2 linked regions of the Oleidesulfovibrio alaskensis DSM 16109 genome follow. The protein of the gene in region 2 interacts with the protein of the main gene of each other region in a pairwise test. Links are inferred from orthologs where the notes say so. Each region holds a gene or a part of one and is shown on either strand. Other genes may lie near its edges.

Region 1 (2,904 bases), on a different replicon or contig from region 2:
AGATTGCGTTTTCCCGCATCTGCGGGCTGCAACGCAAGAAACCTGACTGGCAAGGAGGATATATGTTCTCGACTAGTGTGGCCTATGCCATGGGTGCCGGCGCGGAAGCCGGAGCACAGGGTGGCAACCCGATCATGAGCTTTGTGCCCCTGATTCTGATGTTCGCGATTTTCTACTTCATGCTCATCCGGCCTCAGCAGAAAAAGGCAAAAGAGCATCGCGAAATGCTTGGTAACCTGAAAAAAGGTGACCGTGTGATCACCGGCGGCGGCCTGTATGGACGTATCGTCGAAGTGAGTGATGAATGGCTGTCCGTTGACCTCGGGCAGACTGTCGTCAAAGTCGGCCGCGGTTTCATTTCCGGTCTTGCCGATCCCAAAAACGGCAAAAAAGAAGAACCCGCCAAGGACAGCAAGAAATAACGACGCTCCGGCGTCTTTTTATGCAAGCATACAGAAAAGACCGCCTCCCGCGGTCTTTTCTGCCTGAATGCTTGCTTTTTTGTTGTAAAGAAGCCTGATGCCCCGCATCGGGCGACAAGGCACGCCTGCCTGCAGCAGCAGGTACACAACGGCGTGTTTTTCAGCCCACTGAATAGAGGAGTTGCAATGAAAGAGGGCCTGCGATGGAGAATCGCGCTCACACTCGTTGTGGCAGTGATGGGGCTGGCCTATACACTGCCTAGCATTCCCGCCTTCAAATCCTCCCCGTTGCAGAAAATCCTGCCCGACAACAAAGTCAGCCTCGGCCTTGACCTTATGGGCGGTATTCATCTGACACTGGGTGTAGATGTGGACAAAGCGCTGGAAAACGCATTGTCCCAGACGGGAAATGATCTGCGTGAGATCGCGCGTGACGAAGGAATTTTTCTTATGCGGCCCCGCGTGGTCGCAGGAGACCGGCTGGAATTCATTCTGCTGAAAAAAGAGCAGCGGGGTGAACTGGATAGCCTGCTGAAAAAACAGTTCGAAAGACTTACTGTTTCGCCCCCTCAGGTGCTGAACGACGGCAGGGTGAAATATTCTCTGGCCTTCAGCTCTGAGTACAAAAAGTATCTTTCTAATCTGGCACTTGATCAGGCCGTTAAAACCATCCGCAACCGTATTGACCAGTTCGGCGTGGCCGAACCCGACATACGCAAGCAGCAGGACAACCGCATTCAGGTGCAGCTGCCCGGCCTTAACGATCCGGAAAGGGCCATCCAGATCATCGGCAAAACCGCCCACCTTGAGTTCAAGATGGTGCGCGACGATGTGGATCCCGCCAATGTGGCCAGAGGCATTGTTCCGCCCGGAACTGAAATCCGCGAGATGCAGGAACGGGGCGCCTCGGGTGCCTCGATACCCGTTGTAGTCAACCGCGAAGCGGTAATGACCGGCGAAAATATTGTGGACGCCCGCGCCAGCTTCGACCAGTTCAACCAGCCCTACGTCATCATGACCTTCAACGACCGCGGGGCACGGATGTTTGAACTGGTGACCGGTGAAAACAAAGGTAAGCGGATGGCCATTGTGCTGGACGGCAAAGTGTACTCCGCGCCTGTTATTCAGGAAAAAATCAGAGGCGGGCGGGCCAGCATCACAGGCCGCTTCAGCGATGCCGAAGCACACGACCTTGCGCTTGTGCTGCGTGCCGGCGCATTGCCCGCACCGGTACATATTCTTGAAGAACGGTCTGTCGGCCCTTCGCTGGGCCAGCAGTCCATTGACCAGGGTGTCACCGCGGCTCTGGCCGGCGGTGTGCTGGTGGTCATATTCATGGTTGTCTACTACGGTTTCGCCGGTCTGGTTGCCAACGTGGCACTCAGTTTCACTCTGGTGCTCATCCTTGCTGGCCTTGCCGGATTCGGGGCAACCCTGACGCTGCCGGGCATTGCCGGCATCATCCTGACACTGGGGATGGCCGTAGACGCCAACGTACTGATCTTCGAACGAATCCGGGAAGAACTGCGTAAGGGGCTAACCCCCCGGGCAGCCATTCAGGAAGGGTACAGCAGGGCCACTCTGACCATTGTGGATGCCAACATCACCACCATCATAGCGGCTGTCATTCTGTATCAGTTCGGAACCGGCCCGATACGCGGTTTTGCCGTCACGCTGAGTCTCGGCATTCTGGCCTCCATGTTCACCGCTATCTTTGTATCGCGCGTGCTTATGGATATCTGGAGCCTGAAACGCCAGGGCCGAAAGCTCAGCATCTAAGGAGAGGAATTCATGGGATTGTCCATAATAAAGCCCGATATCAATATTGATTTTGTCGGTCTGCGCAAAATATCTCTGTGCCTTTCCGGAGTGGTTCTCCTTGTCGGGCTGCTTTCGCTTTTCATCAAAGGCGGCCCGAGCTACGGAATTGACTTTGCCGGCGGGGTGGTGGTGCAGGTGCAGTTTGACCGCTCCGTCGAGCCGGCCGCCATCAAGAGCAGTCTGGAAGACCTTAACCTTCCTGGACTGAGCGTGCAGCGTTTCGGAGACAGCGCAGACAATGAATACCTCGTGCGCGTTTCGCAGGCGGGAGAAAATCCCGAAGATCTGCGCAGTGACATTGCACAGGCTTTTACCGGAAAACTTCCGGGGGCCAGCTATGAAATCAAACGGCTGGAAATGGTAGGCCCGAAAGTAGGGGCCGATCTGCGCTCGAAAGCGGTTGAAGCTCTTTACTTCGCCGTGCTGCTCATTGCCATTTACATCTCAGGCCGTTTTGAACAACGCTGGTTCACCGCGGGTATCATGGCCGCGGCCCTTGCCACCGGCATGTATCTGCTGGGCCAGCTGGGTATAAGCAAAGCAGGTCTGGTGTTTGCCGCCTTGCTGCTTACGCTTGCGCTCTGCTGGAAGCTGAAGCTCAACTTCGCACTGGGGGCGCTTGTGGCGCTCATACACGACGTAACCATTACGGTGGGGCTTT
Region 2 (5,468 bases):
GCACACCATAGGAAATATAGTTGCCGCCCCAGTTGGCGCTGTCCAGCAGCCTGCTGCCGCTCCATTTGGTACCTACGGAGCCGGTAAGGTCGGCGGAACCGCCCACCATTTCGGGCAGCGCAGGGCCGATGGCTTCAAGCGATTTGTTGCAGGCCTTGCGGGTGGCAAGGTTTTCGGCAGCGGCCACAATCTGCGCCAGTGCTTTTTCGCAAAGCTCCTTCCAGCCTTCGGGCAGATCGCCTGCCATGCGGCGGGTGAATTCCGCGGCAAGCGCAGGGTGTGCTGCGGCATAAGCAGCAAACATGTCATCCCATACCTGCTGGGCGGCAGCGCCTCTGGGCCGTGCGTCCCAACCTGCATACACATCGGCCGGAATCTCGAACGGAGGATGATTCCAACCTATGTTGGCGCGGGTGGCGGCTATTTCATCCGCACCCAGCGGCGCACCGTGCACTTTGCTGGAATCAGCCATATTGGGGGCGCCCATGCCTATCTTGGTCTTGCAGCAGATCAGGCTGGGACGTCCTGTTTCTGCTCTGGCTTCTTCAATGGCTTTGCGCACGGCTTCGGCATCGTGCCCGTCCACACCGGCCACCACATGCCAGCCGTAGGCACGGAAACGGGCGGGGGTATCATCGCCGAACCAGCTGTCAATACGACCGTCAATGGAAATGCCGTTATCATCGTACAGCGCCACAAGCTTGCCCAGGCCCAGCGTACCGGCCAGAGAGCAGGCTTCATGCGACAGACCTTCCATCATGCAGCCGTCACCCAGAAACACATAGGTGTGGTGATCGACAACGGTGAATCCGTCGCGGTTGAAGGCTTCGGCCAGCATGCGCTCTGCCATGGCCATGCCCACGGCCGTGGCGATGCCCTGCCCCAGCGGGCCGGTGGTAGTTTCCACGCCGGGGGTCACGCCGTATTCGGGGTGGCCCGGAGTTTTGGAATGCAGCTGCCGGAAATTTCTGATGTCGTCGATGCTGAGATCGTAGCCGGAAAGGTGCAGCAGCGAATAAATAAGCATGGAACCGTGTCCGTTGGAAAGCACGAAGCGGTCGCGGTCTGCCCAGCCGGGGTTGGCGGGGTTATGCTTCATGAAATCGTTCCACAGAACTTCGGCCATGTCGGCCATACCCATGGGCGCACCGGGGTGGCCTGATTTGGCCTTTTCCACGGCGTCCATGCTGAGTGCGCGGATAGCGTTGGCAAGATCCTTGCGGGAAGCCATCTGATCCTCCTGAAGAGTGACTGATTGCCGGTGCGTAAACCCGCGCCGGCTGGTGCATCCCTAGTCGCTTGAAGCGGGGAAGACAACCACTGAAATCATTTTTCAAAAAACGGCGGCACCGACGACACCGCGGCACCATCCGCCGGACGCGACTGTTCATCCGCACAGGAATCAAGCCGGAAGCCCGAAAAAGGGGCACGTGTTACCGTGCCCCGTTCCATTACATGACTGCTACCGGGCTGCCGCTGCCTGAAAGGCATCGTGCCGCTGACGATAGGGAGGATGCCCGAAAAAAGCAGATCCGGAGACCAGCACATCCGCCCCGCGGCGCACCAGCTCCGGTGTGTTTTCAGGATCCACGCCGCCATCTACCTGAATGAGGGTTTTCAGCCCTCTGGCGGTGATCATGGCGGAAAGTTCTTCTATTTTTCGCATGGTGAAGGGTATGAACTTCTGCCCGCCGAAGCCGGGGTTGACGCTCATGATCAGCACCATGTCTAGCTGATCCAGCACGTACTCAAGCACACAGAGCGGCGTATGCGGATTGAGAGCCACGCCGCACTGAACGCCCATGCGGCGGATTTCGCTCAGGGTACGCTCCAGATGGTTTGTGGCTTCGGCGTGCACCACCAGCATATCGGCACCGGCGTCGGCAAAATCCGCTATATAGCGTTCGGGTGCCTGCACCATCAGGTGCACATCAAAAAAAAGTCCGCTGGCTTTGCGCAGCTTTTTGATGATGGGTGCTCCCAGCGTGATGTTAGGCACAAACATGCCGTCCATGACATCCCAGTGCACCCACGAAAGGCCTGCGTCTTCAAGAGCGGCAAGTTCGTCCGCCAGCCTTCCGTAGTCGGAAGAAAGCAACGAAGGAGATAAAATCATAGTGGTTCCCCGGGACCGTTACATGCGGTCCGTTCCGGCAGCGTGCAGCATGGTGCGCAGCACCTGAAGCTCGTCTATGACTTCCCGCACGATACCGTTTTCAGCCACAGGCGCGGCAGGGGCGCATGTCTGCGGCTCCGCCTGCTGCTTCCGGCTGCTTTGCTGTTCCGCCAGCACTTTTCTGGCGCCTTCAATGGTCAACCCCTGCTCATGCAGCATGTACCGTATCTGCCTGAGCAGCGCTATGTTCTCTTCGGTGTACAGGCGCTGACCGCTTTCTGCACGCTCCGGCACCAGCTGGGGAAACTCCGTTTCCCAGAAGCGCAGAACATACGTCTTCAGGTTGAGTAATCTGGCGGCTTCGCCTATCCGGTAAACGGTGCCTGACATGCCTTCTCCCTTTGCTGGAAGCAGCACGCACCAGCCGGTGCTGCGGATGTCCGTCCGTGCCGCGGCAAGGGCATATGCCCGCAGGCGGCGCGTCAGCCACGTCCGACCATATGACGGAATGCCGACGAAACGAATGATTCCCTGCTGTTAAGCGCAACCTTCACAGCACTGTCCGGCCGCACGCCGGACAGTGCTGTGGCGGATATATGCGTCTAGATACGGACTCCCAATGCTTCCGTAAGCGATTCTGCCACTTTGTCGCGTTCCTTGTCCACTTCCTTGTCCTTGAGGGTACGCTCAGCATGTCTGAACGTAAGCCGGAAGGTCAGGTTGCGCTCCGGAGTCCCGCCTTCAGGCGTTTCCGGTTCAAACACGTCAACCAGCACGATGTCGCTGAACAGCTTCAGGCTCATGCCGCGTACATGGTCTGTCACGGCAGACACAGGCACGGAGGCAGACGCCATGACGGTGATGTCGCGCTTGACCGGCGGAAACACCGGCAACGCGCTGAACTGCACCGCCACATCGCGGCAAAGGGTACGCAGCGCGTCCAGATCGATTTCCGCCATCCACACGTCCTTGCGGGCATGATAGGCATCGGCGATATCGGGTTTTACGCGGCCTGCCACGCCCGCGCACACACTGCCCGCGCGTATTTCCACGCAGGGCAGCAGCCAGCTGTGATCCTTGCGCAGGGTAAAGGCAGCCGGACCGAGATTAAGCACGCGCAGCAGATGCTCCACAATACCCTTAAGGTCTTCGTAGCCGGCATCTTCTTCGCGGCGGGGCCAGCCGTCCTGATAGCGCTGACCGTAAACCAGCAGCCCGAGCCTGCCCGATTCACGCGCGGTAGTGTCAGACGACTGGTCGGCCTCGAATATGTGCGCCAGTTCAAACACCTGAAGTCCGGTGCTGCCCTGAGCAAGGTTGTGCCGCAGAGTGTTCAGCAGACCGGGAGCAAGTTCTGTGCGCAGCACGTCCTGCTCCGAGGTCAGCGGATTCATGATGGATATGCGGTTGCCGGCAGGCAGGCCGAGAAAATCAAGATCCTTGTGCCCCACAAAGCTGTAGTTCACAGCCTCGTTAAGCCCCAGACCGCGGCCCCATGCCTTGATACGCGCCCAGAATTCATATTCGCTGTCCGTACGGCCCTGCTCCAGCGGCTTGGAAACTTTGGGCAGCACGGGAGGAATGTTGTCCATACCGTAAACACGGCCGACTTCTTCTATCAGGTCGGCTTCGCGTTCAAGGTCGTGCCGGTGACTGGGGGCGGTTACCGTCCATTCGGGCGTATCAGCACCGCTCAGCGTGCATCCGAGCTTCTGCAGCGTTTCACGGCAGAAGCCGTCATCAAGCGATATGCCCAGAAGCGCTGCAGCACGGGCGGGGCGGAACCGCAGCTGTGCAGCCTGCCACGGAGCGGGCTCTGCACGGCATACGCCGGGACGCAGCACGCCGCCGCTCAGTTCGCACATCAGCTGGGCTGCGCGGTTCATGGCAAATGTGGAAAGCACCTGATCCACACCGCGCTCGAACCGGTAGGAAGATTCACTGCTCAGCCCCAGCCTGCGGGCTGTTCTGCGAATGGTGGCCGGTTTGAAGACGGCGCATTCCAGAAACACCCTGCGGCTGGCATCGTTGATTTCAGTGTTGGCTCCGCCCATCACACCGGCCAGCGCCACGGCTTTGGCGCCGTCCCTGATGAGCAGGTCCGATGCCTTGAGCACCCGTTCCTGACCGTCCAGAGTGGTAAAGCGCTCACCCTCCGCCGCCGTTTCCACGACGATGCGTGCCCCTTCAAGCAGGTCAAGGTCAAAGGCATGCAGCGGCTGGCCGAGTTCCATAAGAATATAGTTGGTCACATCCACAATGGCGGAAATGGGACGCACACCCACCGACTTGAGCCGGTGGCGCATCCAGAGCGGAGAAGGACAGGTGCTGATACCTTCGATGATGCGGCCCTGATACACTGGGCACTGCGCACCGTCTGCAATGGCTATGGTCACGTCACTGCCGGCGTCTTCGCCCTGTTCGCGCAGTTCAAGCTGCGGCATGGTCAGCGGCAGATCAAAGGCAAGCGCCACTTCGCGTGCCAGCCCCAGAACAGAAAGGCAGTCTGCCCTGTTGGGGGTGATGCTGATATCGAGCACCGTGTCGTCAAGCTGCAGCAGGTCGACCAGCCGCACGCCGGGTACAGAATCCTGCGGCAACACCATGATGCCGTCGGATTCGTCGGAAAGCTCAAGCTCGGATTCGGAACAGATCATCCCGCAGGAAGGCTGTCCGCGCAGCTTGGCTTTTTTGATTTTCAATCCGGAAGGCATGGTGACGCCCACTTTGGCCACCGGCACCTTCTGTCCGGCAGCCACGTTGGGCGCGCCGCACACGATATCCAGCACCTCGGTGCCTACGTCCACCCTGCACACGGACAGCTTGTCCGCTTCGGGGTGGCGGCCGCATTCAAGCACATGGCCCACTACTATGTCGGCTATGGCGTCGAACGGGCGGATAATTTCCTCAAGCTCAAGACCCAGCATGGTCAGCCGGTCGCCCAGCTCCTGTGCCGTGCCTGTATAGGGAACAAATTCCCGCAGCCAATTAAGACTAAGAAGCATCCTCGTCTCCCGTGGCCGGACAGCGAGTCCGGTCATGCAGGCTTGAATTCTGGTTTGCCGCGCATCCGGCAGGCCACGCAGCGGGGCACATGCAGCGCCCCGCAGCAAATACGCAACAGGTCATCCGCACCGGCCCGCAGGCCGCGCGGCACAACCGCATCAGGCAAACTGCCGCAAAAAGCGCACGTCGTTCTCAAAGAACATACGCAGATCGCCGATGCCGTATTTGAGCATGGTCACACGCTCCACACCCAGACCGAATGCAAAACCGGAGTAGACTTCAGGATCATAGCCGACGGATTTGAAGACCTCGGGGTCTATCATGCCGCAGCCCAGAATCTCCACCC

Evidence for each region. The genes of interacting proteins can lie anywhere in the genome.
Region 1: the proteins of pheT (region 2) and secD interact in binary tests that used the Escherichia coli proteins (3 or more experiments, as listed by UniProt). The link is inferred for Oleidesulfovibrio alaskensis DSM 16109 from one-to-one orthologs.

The regions. Positions count from the first base shown.
Region 1 is NZ_AXWQ01000015.1:55,568-58,471, reverse strand. It holds secD (protein translocase subunit SecD), read left to right. Parts: upstream 1-608; coding sequence 609-2,201; downstream 2,202-2,904. Other genes in the region: secF (protein translocase subunit SecF), read left to right, coding at 2,214-2,904; yajC (preprotein translocase subunit YajC), read left to right, coding at 63-422. UniProt on the Escherichia coli protein: Part of the Sec protein translocase complex. Interacts with the SecYEG preprotein conducting channel. SecDF uses the proton motive force (PMF) to complete protein translocation after the ATP-dependent function of SecA.
Region 2 is NZ_AXWQ01000013.1:38,589-44,056, forward strand. What follows is about bases 2,421-5,468. They hold pheT (phenylalanine--tRNA ligase subunit beta), read right to left. Parts: upstream 5,122-5,468; coding sequence 2,719-5,121; downstream 2,421-2,718. Other genes in these bases: H586_RS0108435 (MerR family transcriptional regulator), read right to left, coding at 2,421-2,506; pheS (phenylalanine--tRNA ligase subunit alpha), read right to left, coding at 5,281-5,468. In the rest of the region: tkt (transketolase), read right to left, coding at 1-1,231; rpe (ribulose-phosphate 3-epimerase), read right to left, coding at 1,463-2,116; more of H586_RS0108435, read right to left, coding at 2,135-2,420.